DNA from 3 places in the Achromobacter sp. JUb104 genome. Region 2 is predicted to be linked to each of the others. Evidence: predicted binding sites of a transcription regulator. Region 2 holds the regulator's gene; each other region holds the start of a gene.
What was found. The regulator HrcA, encoded in region 2, represses chaperone genes, less so after heat shock. The targets are predictions, from matches to a motif close to TTAGCACTCNNNNNNNNNGAGTGCTAA.
Positions count from the first base shown of each region.

Region 1: the regulator HrcA is predicted to act here: its motif matches at 6,132-6,158, upstream of groES (co-chaperone GroES).
Region 3: the regulator HrcA is predicted to act here: its motif matches at 5,977-6,003, upstream of rpoH (RNA polymerase sigma factor RpoH).

Region 1 is NZ_JANUEY010000002.1:645,155-652,592, forward strand. Features, by position in the region: gene M2361_RS14860 (DUF6152 family protein) at 1-303, opposite strand, end outside; gene M2361_RS14865 (NAD(P)-binding domain-containing protein) at 721-1,467, opposite strand; gene M2361_RS14870 (zinc-dependent alcohol dehydrogenase family protein) at 1,617-2,609, opposite strand; gene M2361_RS14875 (zinc-dependent alcohol dehydrogenase family protein) at 2,701-3,690, opposite strand; gene M2361_RS14880 (LLM class oxidoreductase) at 3,721-4,728, opposite strand; gene M2361_RS14885 (LysR family transcriptional regulator) at 4,851-5,798, shown strand; gene groES (co-chaperone GroES) at 6,216-6,503, shown strand; gene groL (chaperonin GroEL) at 6,541-7,438, shown strand, end outside.
Region 2 is NZ_JANUEY010000003.1:716,664-724,101, forward strand. Features, by position in the region: gene grpE (nucleotide exchange factor GrpE) at 1-453, opposite strand, end outside; gene M2361_RS23750 (hypothetical protein) at 577-813, opposite strand; gene hemH (ferrochelatase) at 803-1,927, opposite strand; gene hrcA (heat-inducible transcriptional repressor HrcA) at 1,973-2,977, opposite strand; gene M2361_RS23765 (NAD kinase) at 3,119-4,018, shown strand; gene recN (DNA repair protein RecN) at 4,032-5,693, shown strand; gene fur (ferric iron uptake transcriptional regulator) at 5,848-6,267, opposite strand; gene M2361_RS23780 (outer membrane protein assembly factor BamE) at 6,424-6,960, shown strand; gene dapB (4-hydroxy-tetrahydrodipicolinate reductase) at 6,978-7,438, shown strand, end outside.
Region 3 is NZ_JANUEY010000004.1:8,977-16,414, reverse strand. Features, by position in the region: gene M2361_RS25995 (NUDIX hydrolase family protein) at 142-948, shown strand; gene M2361_RS25990 (cation:proton antiporter) at 950-3,718, opposite strand; gene M2361_RS25985 (phosphodiesterase) at 3,907-4,743, shown strand; gene rpoH (RNA polymerase sigma factor RpoH) at 5,046-5,930, opposite strand; gene M2361_RS25975 (hypothetical protein) at 6,083-6,772, opposite strand; gene fghA (S-formylglutathione hydrolase) at 6,871-7,438, opposite strand, start outside.

The DNA.
Region 1 (7,438 bases), on a different contig from region 2:
GGCGTCCTGATCGCGGTTGCCAATGGCGGTGATGGTGTCGCCCGGCTTGGCGGACCCTTCGACGAATCCCGCTTCCTTCGTCTGGTTGGGATTGCCAAGTTCGACCACCCAGACACCATCGCTGGCTCGCACCCTCAAATTGGGATGAGGCGGCGCGATCTGCACCTGCTCGACCGTGCCTTGCAAGGTCATCTGTTCGGATTCCGCCCAAGACCACCCGTGATGCGCCATGGCCACGGGGGCCACTGCCGCCAGCGCGGATAACGCCAGCCCTGCCAATAACGCGCGTTTCGATAGCTTCATGTCGATGCTCCTAGGTTGCGGTTGGCCTGTCGGCACAGCCCCGCGCCGAAGCGTGGCGGGCTGTTAGGCAAGCATAGCAGCGGGACAGCGGTTCTTGGCACGGCAGTTGTCGAAGTTCATTGAAGGTGGAAACTCGACATTTTTTAAATCATGGACTTAGTGAAATTTGGTTCATTCACTTTGGCCGCACTGGTTCATTGAACATGGCATTCTTCCCCAGAAAGTTCATTGAACTTGGGTGATGATTGGGACCATCACATCGCGAGGGCCCCCATGCCAGTGCGCCTGCCCTACCCTACAACGGCTGTGGCCTCGACGCGATTGACGAACGTCTGCCAGCGGCCATAAGCGGACATCGAAACCGATGCCTTCGTTGGAGCAGTGAACGTGCGCGTCTGCCCGCCGCTGCTTGAGCAATCAGATGTTGATGACACGAGCCAACCGGACACCCCAATCCTCGTCCGGATTGGTTGTCCCGTCGCCGAGGCGCTCATGCATCACGGCAACGGCGAGGTCTCGGCGCTTGGGCAGCCTGTGTCGTTCCGCGGCATCCAAGGCCGCGCCCATCTCGGTGTAGGAAAGATCGGTGCAGTAGGCTGGCGCCCCAGGTTGCTGCCGCCAGGAGTCTGCAAGAGAGCCTGCGTCGAAAGCATCCAAACCGGTCTCATCGACCAGCGACATGGCGACCTCGCGATCGCTCTCCCGGTCCGCAGCCACAGGGATGGCGATCCGGTCGGGTGCTCCTGCCGGCTTATCCTTCTTGGCCAGGGAAGCCGAGCCAATCGCATTCCATGCCTTGGCGATGGGGCGGCCGAGCTGCTCGACAACCCACAGGCTCTCGACCTGTCCGCCCTCGATCGCCTCGATTTTCTCGTCGCGGAAGGGGTAGTAGTTGGAGGTATCGATCACCACTGTCTCGTCTGGAAGACGCGCGACCAACGAAGCGATGCCCGGAAGGCGGCCGAGCGGGATGGACAAAATCACCGCGTCCACATCGACAAGCGCTTCTTCGGTCTTTACCGCCCGCGCTCCAAACGACAAAATCTCTGGATCAATCGTCTCGGGGCCGCGTGCGTTCGCAACCTTCACCTCGTGCCCCGCCTGGCTCAAGCGCGTGACCAGCGTCTTACCGATATTTCCGGTTCCCAAAATGCCAATCTTCATAAATTGCCTCGTCGTGAATGGTTGAGTCAAAGTCAGAATAGGGCTCAACACCGTTGGTTGGCCGCCTGGACGGAGAATCGGCGCTTTCGTGCCGCTCGCTTCAGCAGTTCATACTGGGTCAACGTCAAAGCGCTGGTATCAACGACCTCTCACTCCAGCGTCAGAACGATCTTCCCGAACTGGCTGTTTGATTCGAGGTAGCGATAGGCGTCCACGGCATCTTCGAACTTGAAGGTGCGAGCAATCTGGGCGTTGAAGTGACCAGCACTCATCCCCTCAGTGATGAAGGCCTTGGCGCGCGCCAGCTTGCTGTCGTCGCTAGTGACTTCGATGAACTCGTACCCCCGGATGGTGGTGTGTTTGCCGAGAATGTGCATGACCGGTATCGGAGTCGCGTCATGGCTCAATGCGCCGTAGATGAAGACAATGGCGTCTTTGCAAGTGGCCTTGATGATGTGCTCGAAATCAGGACCCGTGACCGGGTCGAACACAACGCGAGCGCCTTGCCCGTCGGTGATCCTGAGGATCTCGCGCTCGATGTCATCCGCACCGGTCTGCAGGATATAAGTGAAGCCGGCGCTCTTCAGCTCTTCGAGTTTCTCCCCCTTACGGGTGATAGCGATTGGAGTGGCACCCACATGATGGGCAATCTGCATGGCGGCGAGGCCGACGCTGCTCGAGGCCGCGCCTAGCACGACGAAGTCACCGGCACCGAGGTTCGCGATGTCGATCAGTGCCCCCCAGACTGTGGTGAAGGGCATCCAGGTTGCTGCCGCCTTCTCCCAGCTTACCCCGGCCGGAAGCTTCACGACCGCGCGGGCCGGGGCGATCGCCAGATCCGCAAACACAGCGTACTCGTCGAACATGAAGGCCGGGATGACCGCGACCGGATCGCCGATTGCAAACCCGTCAACGTCTGGGCCGACCGCGTCGATCGTGCCAGCGGCCTCATAGCCGAAGCTTGCGGGAAATTTTGGCTCGATCACGTATCGCCCGGTACGGTACATGCTGTCAGCGCGGTTGAGACCGAGCGCGTGAACCCGGATCCGGACTTCACCGCTCTTGGGCTCAGATGTTGGGACTTCGTCAATTCGGAGAACTTCAGGTCCACCGGTTTCGTGAAAGCGAATTGCGCGTGCCATGAGGATACCTTTCTATAGGGCGCCCGGTGCGGACGCCAGTGTTGCAATGAGAGGAAGAAGCGAGATGCGCTTGTTCGCACCTTCGGCTTTGTCACAGGGTGACGACGATCTTTCCGATCTGCTCGTTGGACTCCAGAAAGCGCGTCGCCTCCTGGATGTCCTCGAACGGGAACGTGCGCGACACCAATGGGTCGAGCTTGCCAGTCCGCAGGCCCTCGGTGATGAAGGCCTTGGCGCGCGCGAGCGCGTCGTCGTTGCCCACGATCTCGGTGTACAAATAGCCCTTTAGGGTGAGGCTCTTGCCAAGGACAGCGAACTGCGGGAACGGGCCCTGGTCCGAGCTTAGTGCGCCGTATTCCATCAGGATGCCTCCCACGGACATGACATCAGCGAGCTGCGAAATGGCTGGGCCGCCGATGGGATCGAACACGACGCGGGCGCCCTTGCCGCCAGTGATCTCGTTGACGCGCGCGGCCAGGTTCTCTTCGGCCATGACGATCACATGGTGCGCACCGGCTTCAAGCAGCGCTTGAGCCTTGGCGCTCGTGCGGGTCGTGGCGATGACTGTGGCGCCGACGCTGCGTGCGATCTGGAAGGCAGCGATGCCGACACTGCTGGAGGCGGCCGAGACGATGACGAAGTCATCTGCCGTGAGTCTCGCCTGATCGACGAGCGCGCCCCAGGCGGTGACGTACTGCATCCATGAAGCTGCGGCCTGCTCGAAAGAGAGGTTCGCCGGATGCTTTACTACATACCGGGTCGGAATATTGATGACCTCGCCATAGGTGGGCCACCGCGACATGTCAAGCGTCGGGATGACACTGACGGCATCGCCCTGGGTGAAGCCGGTGACGTCGCCACCCGTCGCCAGAACAGTGCCCGCAGCTTCGTAGCCGAGCTGGGACGGGAATTTGGCCTCTTGCAAGTAGGCGCCGCTGCGGAACATCACTTCGGCGCGGTTCAGGCCGATGGCACGGACCGATATCTGCACCTCATCCGCAGCGGGTGCGGGGACGTCAATGTTTTCGATGCGCAGCACGTCTGCAGTGCCGTACTGGTGGAAGCGAACAACGCGGGTCATAAACTTTCCTTTATTTATCGAATGTGCCGATCAGCCGGCAGTGAATAGGGGGAGAACGTATTCGCCGAGCTCATCCATGATTTCGACGGCTGGCCTGCGGGCCATCTTCAGGTTGAGCGCGACGTGGTTGACGCCAAGATCACGCTGTCGGCGCCACAGGTCGATCAACGCCTTGCGCCCGATCGAAAGACCTCGGACAGGTCTCAGTGGCGCGTCAGGGTCGCTATCGAGATCGAAGAACGTGCCATAGCCATAAGGTTTGAACAGCGAACCGGGGACTGAGCCCCGCCAGGTCGCGACAACTTCGCCCAGACGCGCGAAATCGCTCTGGTGCCAGATCCAGCCGTCGGTGTTCTGCGCCAGCCACTCGACGCTCTGGCCTGCCCGGCCGACGGCAATGATCGGCAGACGACCGCCCTGCGGCTTAGGCACCAGGTCCAGTGAGCCATCCAGCGTGCCAAAGTGCGTGGAGTGGTAGTGGGGAAAGCACCCTTCGGTAACGGCACGGATCAGCGCGTAGGCGTCACGAAAGCGATCGGAGCGGGTGTCGAAATCGACACCGAACGCGGGGTATTCGGCAGGACGATCGCCGCTGGACAGACCCAGAATGAAACGGCCGTCTGTCAGATGTGAAAGCGTCGTCGCTTGCTTGGCAATTGCGAGCGGATCGCGTATGGGCAGGACGATGCCAGCAGTGCCGATCGCAATTCGCTTGGTTGCCGCAGCCAGGAAGCCGGCATAGGACATCGGGTCAAAGACCTGCCCCAGATCTCCAAATGCGGGGTCGTAGAAGGGGACATCTCGCAGCCAGATGGCGGAAAAGCCGGCGTCATCTGCTGTACGTGCGAGCGCCAAGTGGTCACGCATCGTCGGCGCAGGCCGGTCCGGATAACTTTCCAGCGGCGCGATGAAGCCAAACGTCAGTGTGTCCGGCTGGAAGACCTGCGAGAATCCCACAGGAGGCTGGACCGTTTCAGCCCAGCGCGATTTCCACTGAACTGCCGCCCTGGCAAGCTCGTTTGCGTGTCCTTCAGCCATTTTCACTTTCCCGTTGAGGCAGCGATGCCACTCAATGGAGCAAGAATAGGGTTTGGCGCTGTTAACCGGAAGACACCCTGTGAGTACTTGATTGTTATCTATATCCGTAATAGTCTCAGGTGATGGATTTCCCGCAGCAGCTCCGCATCTTCGTGTCTGTCGTTGACAACGGCAGTTTCGCGCGCGCCGCCGAGGCACTGCGAATGGCGCGGCCGGGCGTCACAAACGCGATCAATGCCCTGGAATCTGGGCTAGGCGCACGGCTACTTCAGCGGACGACACGCCGGCTCAACCTAACGGCGGAGGGCGAACGTTTCTATGATCGAGCGACCCGCCTGCTGACCGACATCACTGAAGCCCAGAATATGTTCGGCGGCAACTCTCTCGCGCCCACCGGTCGATTGCGTGTTGACATACCGGTAGCGCTCGCACGCCCACTCATCATCAATCGAATTCCGGAGTTCAAGGCGCTCTATCCGGAAGTGGATGTCATCCTCGGAGTGAGCGATCAGCCAGTCGACCTTCTTGCAGATGGAGTCGACTGCGTGTTGCGGATAGGAGACCTTGCTCCTTCCAGCATGATCGCGCGCAAGCTTGCCTCGATGACGATGGTGGTTTGCGGATCGCCGGCTTACCTGGCCGTACATGGGATCCCAAATACGGTTGAAGAACTGAAGCAGCATCAAGCGGTGAACTATTTCTCTGGGCGCGGGCATAGGCCCGTCGCTTGGTCCCTGCCTAGTGACATGGACTTGCCTCAGTTCACCCTGCGCAGCGGCATCATGGTCAACGATACCGAGGCGTTTGTTGCCTGCGCGCTGAATGGACTCGGCCTGATCCAGGTGCCTGGGATGGTGGTCGCAGACCACCTTGCGAGCGGCGCGCTCGTTGAGGTGGTACCCGCAATGCGCGCTGTCCTCTGGCCCCTCTCGCTCATGTATCCCAACCGGCAGCACCTAGCGCCGCAAGTGCGGGTATTTGTCGATTGGGTAGTCGGTGTCGTTGCGGATTCTGTCGGAGAGTGGCTAAGCCCATCGATCGTCCGGCCGCCGCCGAAGGTTGGACGATAACGCGCTGCTTTACGGGAGCCTGCAAATCAGGTGTGCTGAGTTTTTATCGCACAGCTGGGCAGCTTGCAACGGTGCTCCACTGTCCGCTTTCCATTGCTGACGGACGCCCGTTATGGGTCGGAAGCGGTCTGCTGGCTCAAGGTACTTTCCGCCTAGGTTACGGCCAAATTCAGTGAACCAAATCTCAAGTTGAATGAAATTCGACATCGACACTTGCACTTTCGATGAAGTTCTACACCCAAGGTGGATGAATTTCGCCAACAAACGGGGCCACTCCCAAATATGTAACAGCCGCCCCTCCCCCCCTTGAACCCTGCAACATCATCCCTATAATTAGCACTCGACACCGGTGAGTGCTAACAGCCCTCCCGGGGCTAACCGATCATTCACTTTCATTCAAGTAAACAGGAGTTCCTCATGGCCTTGCGTCCCCTGGGCGATCGCGTGATCGTCAAACGCCTCGAAAACGAGCGCAAGACTGCCTCGGGCATCGTCATCCCCGACAGCGCCGCAGAAAAGCCTGATCAGGGCGAAGTCGTGGCCGTCGGCCCCGGCAAGAAGACCGAAGAAGGCAAGATTCTGCCGGTCGACCTGAAGGCTGGCGACAAGGTTCTGTTCGGCAAGTATGCCGGCCAGTCCGTGAAGGTTGATGGCGAAGAACTGCTCGTCATCCGCGAGGACGAAATCCTCGCCGTGGTTCTGTAAACCCCGCCTCAAACGAATTTTCGAAGGAAGCTAAGAAATGGCTGCCAAGCAAGTATTGTTCGGTGACGACGCCCGTGTGCGTATCGTCCGCGGCGTGAATGTTCTCGCCAACGCTGTTAAGACCACCCTGGGCCCCAAGGGCCGTAACGTCGTGCTGGAGCGCTCGTTCGGCGCCCCGACCGTTACCAAGGACGGCGTGTCCGTCGCCAAGGAAATCGAACTGAAGGACAAGTTCGAGAACATCGGCGCACAACTGGTCAAGGACGTTGCCTCCAAGACCTCCGACAACGCCGGTGACGGCACCACGACCGCCACCGTGCTGGCTCAAGCCATCGTCATGGAAGGCCTGAAGTACGTTGCCGCCGGTTTCAACCCGATCGACCTGAAGCGCGGCATCGACAAGGCTGTCGCCGCCGCCGTGGCTGAACTGAAGAAGCAATCCAAGCCGGTCACGACCAGCAAGGAAATCGCTCAAGTTGGTTCCATCTCGGCCAACAGCGATGCCTCCATCGGCCAGATCATCGCTGACGCGATGGACAAGGTTGGCAAGGAAGGCGTCATCACCGTCGAAGACGGCAAGTCGCTGGAAAACGAGCTGGACGTCGTCGAAGGCATGCAATTCGACCGCGGCTACCTGTCGCCCTACTTCATCAACAGCCCGGAAAAGCAAGTTGCCGTGCTGGAAGATCCGTTTGTCCTGATTTTCGACAAGAAGATCAGCAACATCCGTGACCTGCTGCCCGTGCTGGAGCAAGTTGCCAAGTCGAGCCGTCCGCTGCTGATCATTGCAGAAGACGTCGAAGGCGAAGCGCTGGCCACCCTGGTTGTGAACAACATCCGTGGAATCCTGAAGACCACCGCCGTCAAGGCGCCGGGCTTCGGTGACCGCCGCAAGGCCATGCTGGAAGACATCGCCATCCTGACGGGCGGCACGG
Region 2 (7,438 bases):
ATGGGGAATCGACGAAATTGCCTGATGCAGGTGCGGGTCGAACTTGTCGCCCTGGGCCGGCGCGATGTCCTTCAGCATGTTGCGCTCGAACGCGGCGGACAACTGCTTCAGGGTCACTTCGACGCCTTCGCGCAGGGTCTGAACGGTCTGGTCGGGCTGGGCCAACGCGGCTTCCAGGCTGTCTTTGACCGGAACCAGGCTCTCGGCAAACGATTCGATGCCGAATTTGCGCGCCTTGGACACTTCTTCCTGGGCGCGGCGGCGCACGTTTTCAGCTTCGGCTTGCACACGCAGAAGCTGGTCATGCTGCTCATTGACGGTAGCCTGGGCGGCGTCCAACTGGGCGCGCAACTCGTTCAGCTCGGCCTGAGCGTCGTCCTGGGCGGCGGGGGCCGCGTCGGCGTTCTGGCCGACTTCGGGCGTCTGATCTGCAGGCTCGTGGGGTGCCGTCATGGGGAATCCTCCAAAAAGAATGGCTTTCGCAGACATGAATGGGGGCCAATACCCCTATTTCAAGCCCGGGAAAGCGAAATATTCCCTGACGGCGCCCGCCCAGGCCTGGGCGGGCTGGGCCGCTTACTTTTTGTGGGGCTGTGCGGGCGCAACCGGGTCGCTGGCCGGAAAGCTTTCCTTCAGCGCGCGGTCAACCTGCTTGTCGTCGTCGTCCGGTTCCGGACGGATCGCGATGGGGTCGCTGGCCGGGAAGGTCTCCGCCAGCGCTTCGTCCAGGTCGTGCTCGACCTGATCCTCGTCCACCGGGGTCGCAACCGTCCCCTTTTTTACATCCTTGCCGCTCTTGGGATCATGGTGCATGCGCCTTCTCCTTCAAGTCCGTGTTGACCTGGATCTTCAACGGCCAACCCTGCAAGTTTCGTTCCACCAAGGTGGCCAAGCCGGCGATCCACGCTGGATCGTCGTTCAGCGCGGGGATGTACCGAAACTGCTTGCCGCCCGCCTCGATAAAGGCGTCGCGGCATTCCAGGCTGATCTCTTCCAGGGTTTCCAGACAGTCTGCCACAAATCCCGGGCACACCACATCCACCTCGGTGACCCCCGAAGCGGCCAAGGCCTTAAGCGTGGGCTCGGTATAGGGTTCGAGCCAACGGGCCGTGCCGAAGCGGCTTTGGAAGGTCACTTCAATCTGCTCACGCGGCAGGGACAGGCGCTGCGACAGCAGGCGTGCCGATTCCATGCAATCGCGGTAATAAGGGTCGCCCAGCTCAATGGAATAACGCGGCAAACCGTGGAAGCTCATGACCAGTTTCTGCGGCTTGCCGTGGTCGCGCCAGAAGGATTCGATGCGGGCAGCCAGCGGGTCCAGCCAGAGCGGGTCTTCGTGAAACCGCTTGGTGAAGCGCAGTTCGGGCTGGTCGCGCAAGCGCGCGGCATGCCGGGTCACGGCGTCCACCACGGTGGCGGTGGTGCTGGCGGCGTACTGCGGGTACAGCGGCACGGTCAGGATGCGCTCGCAACCGGCCGCGCGCAGGCGGGAGATCGCGTCCGGAATGGACGGGTTGCCATAGCGCATGCCCAATTCGACCACGGCGTCGATGCCCGCCACTTCCAGCGCGGCACGCACGCCATCCGCCTGCCGCCGGCTGTAAACCATAAGCGGCGAGCCGTCCTTCAGCCAGACGCCGGCATAGCGCGGCGCGAGCTTCTTGGGACGCAAGGTCAGTACCAGCCCATGCAGAATGGGCTTCCAGAGATAGCGGGGGATTTCAATGACGCGCGGGTCGGACAGGAACTCACCCAGGTATTTGCGGATGCCCGGGATATCCGGGGTATCAGGCGTGCCAAGGTTGACCAGCAGCACCCCGACCTTGCTGGGCGCGCGGGCAGGCGGGTCTTCGTTGAAGGGGTCGTCCTGCTCGGCTTCCGGCAGGTAGCGTTCAGGCCACAAATACTTGAACAGGCGAAGAAACACAAAAACTCCCCTTCCTCCGCAAGGAGGATGCAGCTTTGAATGGAACTACTGATTGTGGCTGAGCGCGTTGGACAGCAGGCGAGCGGTAATGTCCACAATGGGAATCACGCGCTCGTACGCCATGCGGGTGGGGCCGATGACTCCCAGCGTGCCCACCACCTTGCCGTCCACGCCGTAAGGCGCCGTGATGACCGAAACCTCTTCCATCGGCACCAACTGGGAATCGCCACCGATATAGATCTGCACGCCCTGCGCGCGGCTGGACACGTCCAGCAGTTGAAGCAGATCGGTCTTTTTTTCGAACAGCGAGAACATCTTGCGCAGGCGGTCCATGTCGGACGCGATGTCGGTCACGTCCAGCAGCTTGCGCTCGCCGGAAATGACCATCGCGTCGCCGTCCTCGGCGGCTTCGGCGCTGGCCTCGACCGCCGCCTGCATCAAGCGCGAGATGTCTTCGCGCAGTTGTGCCAGTTCCGTGGACAGCGTCTGGCGCACCGCGTTGAAGGACTTGCCCGCGAAGTGCATGTTGAAGAAATTGCCGGCTTCCAGCAATTCGGCTTCGGCGTAGTCGCGCTGTACAAAGAGAATGCGGTTCTGGACGTCGCCGTCCGGCGTGACGATGATCAGCAACACGCGCTTGTCGGACAGACGGATGAATTCAATCTGGCGAAACACCTGGGCGCGCTTGGGCGTCAGCACCACGCCGGCAAACTGCGTGAGGTTCGACAGCAAGGCGGCGGCCGCATTGACGGCACGGGTGGGTTCCGCGGCCGACAGCATTTCGCCGATGTTGTGAGGCTGCAATTGATACTGCTGAACGGCCAGCAGGGAATCGACGAACATGCGATAGCCCCGCGGCGTGGGAACGCGGCCGGCGGAGGTGTGCGGGCTATGGATCAGCCCCAGCTCTTCCAGATCCGCCATGACATTGCGGATGGTGGCTGGGGACAAGTCGAAGACTTTCGATAGCGTCCGCGAGCCGACAGGCTGCCCATCGGCGATGTAGCGTTCTATCAACGCTTTCAGTAGTGCGCGTGCGCGGTCATCCATAGCAGGTATTTTAGGGAATCTTTTCCAATTAAGGCGATTTTTGTCCCGCAAGCCGATATGCGGCCCCATATAATCGGCTAATCCGCCCATTCCGGGTAGATTTTGACCTTCGGGTCCCGCCTTTTTGATTCGCCCGCATCCATGCACTTTCCTACCGTCGCCCTGATCGGCAGATACCAGGACACCGGCCTGGACACCCCGCTGAGAGCCCTTGCGCACGCGCTGACGCAAGCGGGCAGGCATGTGCTCATCGATGCGGACACCGCCCGCAACACGGGCCTGACTGAATACCCGGTGGCTACCCTCGAAGAGATTGGCCAGAATGCGTCGCTGGCCGTCGTGATGGGCGGCGACGGCACCGTGCTGGGCGCGGGCCGGCATCTGGCACCCTACGGTGTGCCGCTGGTGGGCATCAACCATGGGCGGCTGGGCTTCATTACCGATATTCCCTTGCAGGACGCGCACGGCGCCTTGGCCCGCGTGCTGGAAGGCAGCTTCCAGATCGAAGAACGCATGCTGCTCGAAGGCAGCGTGTGGCGCGGCGACCAGAAAATGTATTCGGCGTCGGCACTCAACGACGTCGTGCTGAACCGCGCCGGACGCGGCGGCATGATTGAAGTGCGCGTCGAACTGGACGGCGCTTTCATGTACACGCAGCGCGCCGACGGCCTGATCATCGCCACGCCCACCGGCTCAACGGCCTATGCGCTGTCGGCCAACGGCCCCATCCTGCACCCCGGCTTGAACGCCATGGTGCTGGTGCCCGTGGCGCCGCAAACGCTGTCGAACCGCCCTATCGTCATACCCGACACCGGCGTGCTGAACATGACGCTTACCGCCATGGGCCGCGTGGAAGTCGGCGCCAGCGTGCATTTCGACATGCAGACCTGGTCGGACCTGCAACCCGGCGACCGTATCGTCGTGCAGCGCGCGCCGCACACCATCCGCTTCGTGCATCCCGAGGGCTACAGCTTCTTTTCCACCCTGCGCCGCAAGCTGCACTGGAACCTGATGCCCCAAGCCACCGACAACGTAGAGTAGTAAGCGCCCCGACATGCTGCGCACCCTGCATATCCGCGACTTCGTCATTGTTGAGCAAACCGAGATCCATTTCGGCTCGGGTTTTACCGTGTTCTCCGGCGAGACCGGCGCCGGCAAATCCATCCTGGTGGACGCCCTGGCGTTGACGCTTGGCGAACGCGGCGACGCCAGCATGCTGCGCGAAGGGGCGCCGCGCGCCGACATCACCGCGGTGTTCGACACCCCCAAGTCACTGCACGCCTGGCTGGCCGAACGCGAAATAGACGCCGACGACGAACTGTCGCTGCGCCGCGTCATCGACGCGCAAGGACGCAGCCGCGCCTATATCAACGGCACGCCGGCCACCGTGGGGCAATTACGCGAGCTGGGCGACAGCCTGGTCGACATCCACGGCCAGCACGCCCATCAAAGCCTGATGCGCCCCGACGCCCAACGCGATCTGCTTGACGCCCACGGCGGCCATGGCGATCTGCGCCAGGCCGTGGGCCAGGCCTGGAAGCAATGGCGTGCGCTGGCACGCCAATTGGAAGCCGCCGAAAAAGACGCCGCTAGCTTGGCTAACGAACGCGACCGCCTGCAATGGCAGGTTGATGAGCTTGACCAATTGGCGCTGGGGCCGGACGAATGGGACGCCCTGCAATCCGAGCACACGCGCCTGTCGCATTCCCAGTCGCTGCTGGACGGCGCCTCGCAAATCCTGGAAGGGCTGGATGGCGAAGGCGATTCCGCGCACCACCGCGTCACCGCCGCCAATCACCGCATTCACCAACTGCTGCGGCACGACCCCGGCCTGCAAGGGGTGTACGACGAACTGGAGTCCGCCCGCATCGCCATCAGCGAAGCCGTGTCCGACTTGAACAACTATGTCAGCCGTGTCGACCTTGACCCCAAGCGGCTGGCCGACGTGGAAGCGCGCCTGGGCCTGGTGTTTGAAACCGCGCGGAAATTCCGGGTCGAGCCCGACGCGCTATGCGAACTGCGCGATTCCCTGCATGCCGAACTGACTGCGCTGCAGGCGGCGGGCGACATCGACGCGCTGCGCGCCCAGTCGACAGCCGCCCAAGCGCAATACGACGCCGCCGCCGCCAAGCTGACGACGGCCCGCCGCAAGGTGGCCAAAGACCTTGGCAAGCAAGTCACGCTGGCCATGCAGACGCTGGCCATGCAAGGCGGCAAGTTTGAACCGACGCTGACGCCCGGCGCGCCGTCCGCGCACGGCAACGAGCAGGTGGAATTCCTGGTGGCCGGCCACGCCGGCACCACGCCGCGCCCCTTGGCCAAAGTGGCTTCGGGCGGAGAGTTGTCACGTATTTCGCTGGCGCTGTCCGTCATCGCCAGCCGCGCGGCGCGCGTGCCCACGCTGATCTTCGACGAGGTCGACAGCGGTGTGGGTGGCGCGGTGGCCGAAGCCGTGGGCAAATTGTTGCGCGAACTGGGCGAACGCCATCAAGTGCTGTGCGTGACCCACCTGCCCCAAGTGGCGGCTTGCGCCAACAACCAGTTCCTGGTCAGCAAGGCGGAATCGCGCGGCACCACGCGCTCCAGCATCGAAGAGCTGGACGCCGCGGCGCGCGTCGAGGAAATCGCCCGCATGCTGGGCGGCATCAAGCTCACCGCGACCACCCGCGAACACGCCCGCGAAATGTTGGAAGGTTTCGGCCAGCCTGCCGCCTGATGCCACGCGGGTTCAGGTTAATGCGTACCCAATGCGTACAAAAAAGCGCGCAGAAAAAGCGCGCACAAAAAAAGCCCCTTCTTCTAAAAGGGGCTTTTGATCTCACTGGCCCGCAGCGAGCGCGGCCACAGACCGTGGGGCGAACGCTAGCGGTTTAGCGCCCTTTCAAGCACGTGCTGCACACGCCGTACAACACCATCGCGTGGCTTTCCAGCGCGAAACCGTTGTCCTTGGCGATCTTCTGCTGGCGCTTTTCGATGTCCGGATCCGAGAACTCGACCACCGTGCCGCAATTCGTGCAGATCAGGTGATCATGGTGGTCGCCGTCGTTCAGTTCGAAGACGGCCTTGCCGCTGTCGAACTGGCTGCGAGCCAGGATGCCTGCCTGTTCAAACTGCGTCAGCACACGGTAGACCGTCGCCAGGCCGATTTCGACGTTTTCGCCGATCAGGGCGCGGTAAACATCTTCGGCGCTGAGGTGGCGCAGGTCGGACTTGCGGAAAATATCAAGAATTTTCAGGCGCGGAAACGTCGCCTTCAAACCCATGTTCTTCAGTTCGCTTTGGTCGCTCATGGTGTAATCGCTCTCCGTCCGCGTAGGCATGGGCAGGTTCAAGGGTGCACCGCGAGCCGGCTCACCTGATTTCATGCCGCCTCGCGGAACTATCCTTATGAAACCTTTATGATAACGGTTTTGTCTGCTTCCAAATAATAGGGGCGCGTAGTGTCCATGATTGCACGAATTCCCTCCCGCTCGCTGAAGACCGGATTGGCCGTTGCCGCCCTGGCCATCGCCCTTGCCGGCTGCTCGGGGGACAAGTGGGGCTTCCCCTACAAAGCCGGTGTCCAGCAAGGCAACTGGATCACCCAGGAACAAGTTGCGCTGTTGCAGCCCGGCATGACCCGCGAGCAAGTCCGCTTTGCGCTGGGCAGCCCCACGTTGACCAGCGTGCTGCACGCCAACCGCTGGGACTACCCCTACTATTACAAGCCCGGCTACGGCGAAGCGCGTGAACGCAAGTTCACCGTCTGGTTCGAAAACGACCGCCTGACCCGCTGGGAAGGCGACAAGCAGCCTGACCTGCAACCCTATCAGCTGAACACGCCCAGCAGCACCGCCGACGAAAAGGCGGACAAGCGCCTGGATCAGGACGAAGCCCGGATCAAGCAAGAGCAAGACCTGGAAAAGCGTGATGCCGACGCCCCCGTCAGCCCGCTGAACCAGTATCCCGGCCAGCCCGGCAACGCGCCCGAGCCGCTCCGGTAACTTCCAAGGATTTTTTCATGCGTATTGCAATTGCCGGCGCAAGCGGCCGTATGGGCCAGATGTTGATCGACGCCATCCTCAAGTCCTCCGACCTGCAATTGACGGTTGCGCTGGACCGCAAGGGCTCGACCTCCCTGGGCCAGGACGCGGGCGCCCCGCTGGGTCAGCAAACCGGTGTGCTCATTACCGATGATCTCGACGCGCTGGCCAATGCGGATTGCCTGATCGACTTCACGCGGCCCGAAGGCACGCTCGAACATCTGCAAGCCTGCGTGAAGCACGGCACGCGCGCCGTCATCGGCACCACTGGCTTCGACGACAACGGCCGCGCCGCCATCGAAGTGGCCGCGCAAAAAATCGCCATCGTGTTCGCGCCCAACATGAGCGTGGGCGTCAACGCCACGCTCAAGCTGCTGGACATGGCTGCCCGCATCCTGAATTCCGGCTACGACGTCGAAGTGTTCGAAGCACATCACCG
Region 3 (7,438 bases), on a different contig from region 2:
GACACGCAAATAGATGTAAGACAGGCCTCTTGAATAAAAGGGCCCCGCCCCCATCTGCGCCGGCCCCAAGCTTCAACCCTTGACGCGCGCCCCAAACCGTGTGGCATAAAATCGTCGGCAACCTCATCACGACACGCCACGATGCCCAAGCAGTTGCCCGATTTGTATGCCGACCTGTGCGCACGCGCGCAGGAACCCGCCCCCGACGGCGCGCACGCTTTATATATAGCGGGCCGCCGCTGCGGCTGGGCCACGCATGCCGCCTGCGACGCGCTGCGCGATGCGCCCGGCGTCATCTGTGACGACGCCGCGCTGCACATCGGCGCGCACCTGACACCCGGCGCGGCACTGAATGCAGTGCTGGAAAATACCGCGCAACTGTTGCGTCAAGCCAACTGCCTGCGTGGCTGGCGCGATGAACTGCTGGACGTGATGGACGGCGACGACGTGCTGGGCGTCATCGAGCGCGCGGCGGTCCGCCCCCTGGGCCTGCTGACCCACGCGGTGCACCTGAACGCCTGGACGCCGGACGGACGCATGTGGGTCGCGCGACGCGCGCTCAGCAAGTCGACGGATCCCGGTATGTGGGACACCTTGGTAGGCGGCCTGGCCGGCTGCGGCGAAGACCTTGAACTTGCGCTGGTGCGCGAATGCGGCGAGGAAGCGGGCCTGGACGCGCCCGACCTGGCCAACCGCACGCCCTTGCGCACCATCCTGCGCATTCATCGCCGGCTGCCCGAGGGCTATCAGGTGGAAGACGTGCTGACCAGCACCTGCGTGCTGGCGGCGGGCGTGCGGCCCGCCAACCGTGACGGTGAAGTCATGGAGATTGCCACCGTCGATGTCGCGACCGTGCTGCGGCAGATCGCCGAAGGCGAATTCACGCTGGAGGCGGCGCTGGTGATCGTCGAAGACATCATGCAACGCCAGGCCGCCGGCCAGATCTGAATCAACGGGGCGCCATTCCCGGCGCATCGGTCGCCGGCGCGTCCTGCATGCCGCCGGTGCCGCCGTCCAGAGGCTTGTCCCGGGTCTTGTCCTGGGTCTTGTCCTGGGTCTTGTCCTGGGTTTCTTCCCGGGATTTTTCCTGAACGTCGTCCGCGGCCTCGTCCTTGCGGGCGTCCTCCAGTTCACGTGTCACGCCCGCCGCTTCGGCCGCTTCCGCCGCCTGCGCCGGGCTGGGGGCCGAGACGGGTGCGGGCGTGGCGGCGGGCGCCGCGTGCGACGCCTGCGAGAACTGCTTCCACACTTCGATGGCGCGCAGGCGCTGCTTGGCCACCACCTGGATACGCTCGCGCAGATGCTCATCGCGCGCCAGCAGGGCATGGAAGTCGCGCGATGACAGCATCAACAGCTTGCAGTAGCCCAACGAGGTCACCTCGGGCGTAATCTGCTGTTCGCCCAACAGGCCAAGTTCGCCGAAGAATTCGCCGCTACCGAGCTCGATCAAGGTGTTGTCGGGCAGATGCACCGCCACGGCGCCCGACGCCACGAAGCACATTTCCTCGCCATGCCGCCCCTGGGTCAAGACCCGCTGATCGGGCAGCGCCAGACGCGGCTTGAGCAGTTTGCTGATGGCGCGCAGCGAATCCGGCGACAGCCCCTCGAACAGCGGCACGCGCTTGATCAGCTCGGCCGCGCTCATTTCAATATCCAGCGGCGGGTGCGCGTCGATATGCGCCCAGCGGCTCTTCAACTGCGCCATCAGGTCCGCATAGACCTCGCCGCTGATCAAAAATTGCTCAAGCATGTCGCGGTAGCGGATGCGCTCGAGTTCGCGCGCGACACGGCCCAGATAGCTTTCCTGCAGCCAGAGCGCATAGGACGGGTATTGCAGGTTCAGCGCCTGCAGGGCGTTTTCGACCAGATCCAGCCGACGCTGGTGCAAAGCCACGATGCGCTGCGTCGCCTCCTCGCCCAGCAGGGGCGTGATCTGCTCCCGGGCAAACACAATCAGCCGTTGCGCGACGGAACGCTTGCTCATCAGATTGGCGAAGCGCTGGCCCAATTCGCGCGCCAGCCAGCTTTGAAAGCCGAACACGTAATGCATGCGCAACGCCAGCCGGAAGGGGGTGGAATAGCGCACGTCCTGCACGATGGCGCGCTCGAAGCCGGGCACGCCGCCCAGGCGGATGGCGTCTTCCAGCCGCTCGGCACGCGCCAGCAGCGTCTCGGCCATGCGCCAGTCCACGATCTGCGCCTTCAGGATGTCGAAGAACATTTCCTCTTCGCGCTGCGCCACGATGGCCAGGCCCACGGCCACGCGCTGCTCGTCGCTCATCTGGCTGACCTGGCCATCGTGCACGCTGGTCAGGCTGGCGTCGAACACGGCGCGAATACGGTCGCGCACTTCGGTGCCGATGTGTTCAGTCTTGGCCACTTCATCCGTCTTGCCTTGCAGGTCTTCCAAAGCCACCGCCAGCGCCTGGTTGCGGATGGTGCGTTCCACCGAAGACAGTTGGTTCAGGCCCAGCATCCGGATCAAGGGCCGCAGGCTGATGCCATTGATGAACAGCGTCAGCAGCACATAGCTGGTGGTGGCCACCGCGATGAACTGGCGCGCCTCTTCCGGCACGCCGGTCTGCTCGGTCACGGCCAGCGCCAGCGCCAGCGACACGGCGCCGCGCAGTCCGCCCCACAGCATCACCACCTTGTACGGGTTGCTGACCTTGGTGCCCAGGCGCGTCAGCCCCAGCAGGGGCAACAGCCCGAAGACGACGATGGCGCGCGCCACCAGGGTCGCGACGAACACCACGGCCACCAACAGCAGTTCCTGCCAATCCGCGGCCGCCATCAGCTTGGGAATCAGCATTGCCGCGAACAGGAAGATCAGGGAATTGGCCCAGAAGCCGAATTGCCCCCAGGCGCTGGCCAGGTATTCGAAGGTGGTGGGCGACATGCGCGTGCGGCCGGTGGAGCCCACGACCAGACCCGCGATCACGGTGGCCACCACACCCGACACGTTCAGATAGTGTTCCGAGATAAAGAAGGACAGGTAAGCCAGCGTCAAGGTCAGCGTGATCTCGGCCGTGGGAAAACCGCGCAGCCAGGCGAACAGGAAGCAAGCCAGCCGCCCCATCGCAAAGCCCGCGATGCCGCCCCCGATGAAGTGCACGATGAAGTCGTTGAAGATGCCGCTGACGGTAAGTTCGCCGTGGCCGCTCAACACGGCCAGCAGCACCGAATACAGGGCGATGGACGCGGCGTCGTTGAACAGGCTTTCGCCTTCGACCAGCGTGGTCAGCCGCTTGGGCGCGCCCACTTCCCGAAAAATACCCACCACGGCGACCGGGTCCGTCGTCGCCACAATGGCGCCCAACAGCAGGCAGACCACCAGGCCGTAGGGCGAAATCGCGTCCAGCGTCACCCCGACCACGACGGTACACACCACCACGGCCACAATCGCCATCATCAGGATCGGCCCGATGTCGTCCATCAGGCGGCGCACGTTCATGGCCAGCGCGGTCTCGAACAACAGTACCGGCAGAAACACCATCAGGAAGGTTTCGGACGAGATCTCAAAGCGTTCCAGCGAATCGAGAAAATCGGCGATCCAACTGGGCGCCCAACCATGGACGTGGATGATGATGCCGAGCAAACACCCGACGATAGCCAGCAACACCGAATAGGGCAGCTTGAGCCGGCCGGCCAGCGGCGGCATAAAGCAGACCAGTGTGAGCAATCCGGCCAAGCCGAATACGAGAAATCCTACATCCATGGGTATTGCCACGTCCCGAGCATTGAGAGGTGCGACAAGAATAGCGGCATTTTTCAGTGAGGCAGGCCAGGAAACTGTAGGGAATCGTAGAGAATGCACGTTTCGTTACCCTAGGTGCCGCTGCTGATACGCGCCGCGCCCTGTTTTTTGGGTAATGTGCAAACGTACAAACTACGCAGGAGCGGCACTTGCCACGCGTCCACTCTCTGGCCCGCCGTCACGACGCGCCCGCCATGCTGGTCCAGTTGACCGACAGCCATTTGTTCGGCGAACCCGACACCGCGATGCTGGGCGTCAATACCGACGCGAGCCTGCGCGCGGTGCTGCGCCAGATTGAAGCCGACGGCAAACGTCCCGACCTGCTGCTGGCCACCGGCGACTTGTCGCAAGACGGCGAGGCCGCCGCCTACCGGCGCTTTGCGGCCATTCTTGGCCAAGCCGGCGTACTGTCGGGCGCGCAGATCCGATGCCTGCCCGGCAACCATGACCAACCGGCCGTGATGCGGCAAGAACTGCCGCAATGGTCTGAGCCCGTGACGGATGTGGGCGCCTGGCGCGTCGTGACGCTGGACACCACGGTGCCCGGTTCCAATGCCGGCCACTTGCCCGACAGCCAGTTGGACATGCTGGAGGCGGCGCTCGCCGCCGCGCCCGGCCGTCACACCCTGATCGCCATGCACCACAACCCCATGCAGATCGACAGCCATTGGCACGACTCGATGATGATCGACAACCCGCAGGCGCTGTTCAAGCGCCTGACGCGGTGGCCGCAGGCGCGCGTGCTGTTGTGGGGCCATGTCCATCATGAATTCGACCGCCGCCGACACAACCTGCGCATGCTGGCCACGCCATCGACCTGCTTTCAGTTCAGCATTCGCGACGGCAAGCATGTGGTCGACAACCTGGCGCCAGGCTACCGTTGGATCAAGCTCTATCAGGATGGATCAATGGCCACGGGCGTGCGCCGCGTGCAGGACGCGCTGTGGCATACGGCGCTGGCGCCGGACGACGCGCAAGCCGCATAAAAATCGGGGCACCAGATATACGAATATATGTGGTGCCCCGCAAGCATCCGTCTCATAGGGGAGGGGAAAGAGGAGAAGCCGAGACGGATGGCAAGACTGCAAACTAGCTAAAGTTCGCGGTCTACATGATTTAGGCGGCGCACTCTTTATTAAGTTTCTGCAAGAGCACGAAATTTAGCGGCGAATTTGTATCAATTTATTGGCACCCATTTTGGCAGGGAGCTCCGCAAGGAATCGTCGTGCAAAGAAAAGGGCCGCTTACGCGGCCCAGCTCAGGCATTACCAGCAAATCAGTCAACCCATCAGGAAGCCAGATTGCCGCGCATTTTCTTCAGCGCGGCGGCTTCGATCTGGCGGATGCGCTCGGCGGATACGCCGAACTCTTGCGCCAGCTCATGCAGCGTGGCGCCGCCGTCATCCTGCAGCCAGCGCGCCTCGACGATGCGGCGCGAACGGGCATCCAGCGCATCCAGCGCGCCGGTCAAGCCGGTGCTTTGAAGCTGATCGCGCGCGGCGCGTTCGAGCACCCGCGTGGGTTCCAGGCGGCCGTCGTCGGACAGGTAGGCGATGGGCGCATAGCTGTCGTCATCGTCATCCTGGTTTTCCAGCGACATGTCGCGCCCGGACATACGCACTTCCATTTCGCTGACATCTTCGCGGCGCACATTCAGTTCGCGGGCGATGTGATCGACCTGGTCGGGGTCCAGCGTTTGGCCGTCGGGGCGCATGCTGCGCAGATTGAAGAACAGCTTGCGCTGGGCCTTGGTGGTGGCCACCTTGACCAGACGCCAGTTGCGGATGATGTATTCGTGGATTTCGGCCTTGATCCAGTGCACGGCAAACGACACCAGGCGCACGCCGCGCTCCGGGTCGAAGCGCTTCACGGCTTTCATCAGGCCAACATTGCCTTCCTGGATAAGGTCGGCATGGGGCAAACCATAGCCCAGGTACTGGCGCGCAACCGACACCACCAGGCGCAGGTGCGACAGAATCAATTCGCGCGCGGCACCCAGGTCTTCCTGGTCGCGCAGGCGACGGCCCAACTCGGTTTCACGTTCTGCCGACAGAACCGGCAAGCGGTTGACCGTGGAAATATACGCGTCGATCGTGCCAAGTGCGCCCGGATTGGCAATGGCCAACGCCAGAGCGTTGCCAGACGCGGCCAACGAGGTACTGGGTTGTTTCATAGCGGGGGTCTCCGGAAAGCGAAGGGATAGCGACATGGATTCGATGTTAGCACTCTAGTAAAGGGAGTGCTAATACGACTATTGCGGCGCGTCAAAGTTTCAAGTTTGTGGCGCGTCCCTATTTTTTGATGCGCCGTTTGGGGGCAAGGGGGCTACCAGCCCAGGCGCTTCAACCCCTCTGCCGTCGCTTCGCCATCTGGGCGGATGAACAAGGCTCCGCGCGGGTCCATGAAGACCTGGTACTTCGCGCCGTCGAACATCGGCATGTAGGCGGCGCTTCCGAATTGGACATCGACGAAGGGAAACCAGTTCGGGAAAGTCTTCTTCAAGGACCCGAGATCAGGCGCCGGCCAATCGTCCAGCGCGTGGACGGAGCGCGTGGCCGAGGCTTCCCGCGCGATGTCGCTGTGGCGGCCCGACAAGCGCTCCAGGCGGTACAAGGGCGGCACACCCGCCATCAGCGCCGGCAGCTTCCAGCGCACGACCCGAGCATCGATCTGCCATTGGTCGCCATACAGCACATATTGCTTGGGGCCCGTGCCGGGCGCGGTAGTCGTCAGTTGGAACTGGCCTTCGGCCTGCTGGCGGATCTCGACCCTGGCCACGGATTCGTCCGTGGTCAGCTTGTAAAACTGCACCAGCGACAAGGCCAGCAGACCAGAAACACATCCCAGCAACACCAGCATCAGGCCGAACAGGCGGCGCACCGGGCGAAACTGGAACATCTTGCGGCCGCGTTCGTCACGCGGGCCACCGCGGCTCAGCAGCATGACGAGGCCGGGCAGCAGGACGACGACGGCGCCCAGAAGAATCCAGACGAAGGGAGCGATACCGTTGATCAAGTCAGGCGTTCCTATATAGCGCATCGCGGCTCATGGCCCGATGCGCCCAGGGCGCCGCGAGCCTGCCGCGGCAGGCTCCCCAGTATAGAAGCGGGCTTTCACCCCGCCGGTTTTCCAAGCCGCTCGACGTGAAACCGGATGTGATCTTCGATGAAGGTTGAGATGAAGTAGTAGCCGTGGTCGTAACCGGGCTGGCGGCGCAGGGTAAGCGGCTGGCCGGCGGTGGCGCAGGCAGCTTCGAACACCTCGGGATACAACTGCTCGGCCAGGAATTGGTCGGATTCGCCCTGGTCGATGAGGATGCCGTCGGGAAAAGGCTGCTTCAGCCCCTGCATCAGCGCAGCCGCGTCGTACGCGGCCCATTCGGCGGGGTTGTCGCCCAGGTAGGCGCCGAACGCTTTTTTGCCCCACGGGCACTGGCTGGGCGCGGCGATGGGCGCAAAGGCCGACACCGACCGAAATTTGCCCGGGTTGCGCAGTGCCAGCACCAACGCGCCGTGACCGCCCATGGAGTGGCCGAAGATGCCGGTGCGCGACGCATCGCCCGGCAACGTGTCGCCCGTGACGATGGCGTGCAGTTCTTCGGTCACGTAGCTATACATGCGGTAGTGGTCGCGCCAAGCCGGCGTGATGGCATCCACATAGAAGCCCGCGCCGGTACCCAGG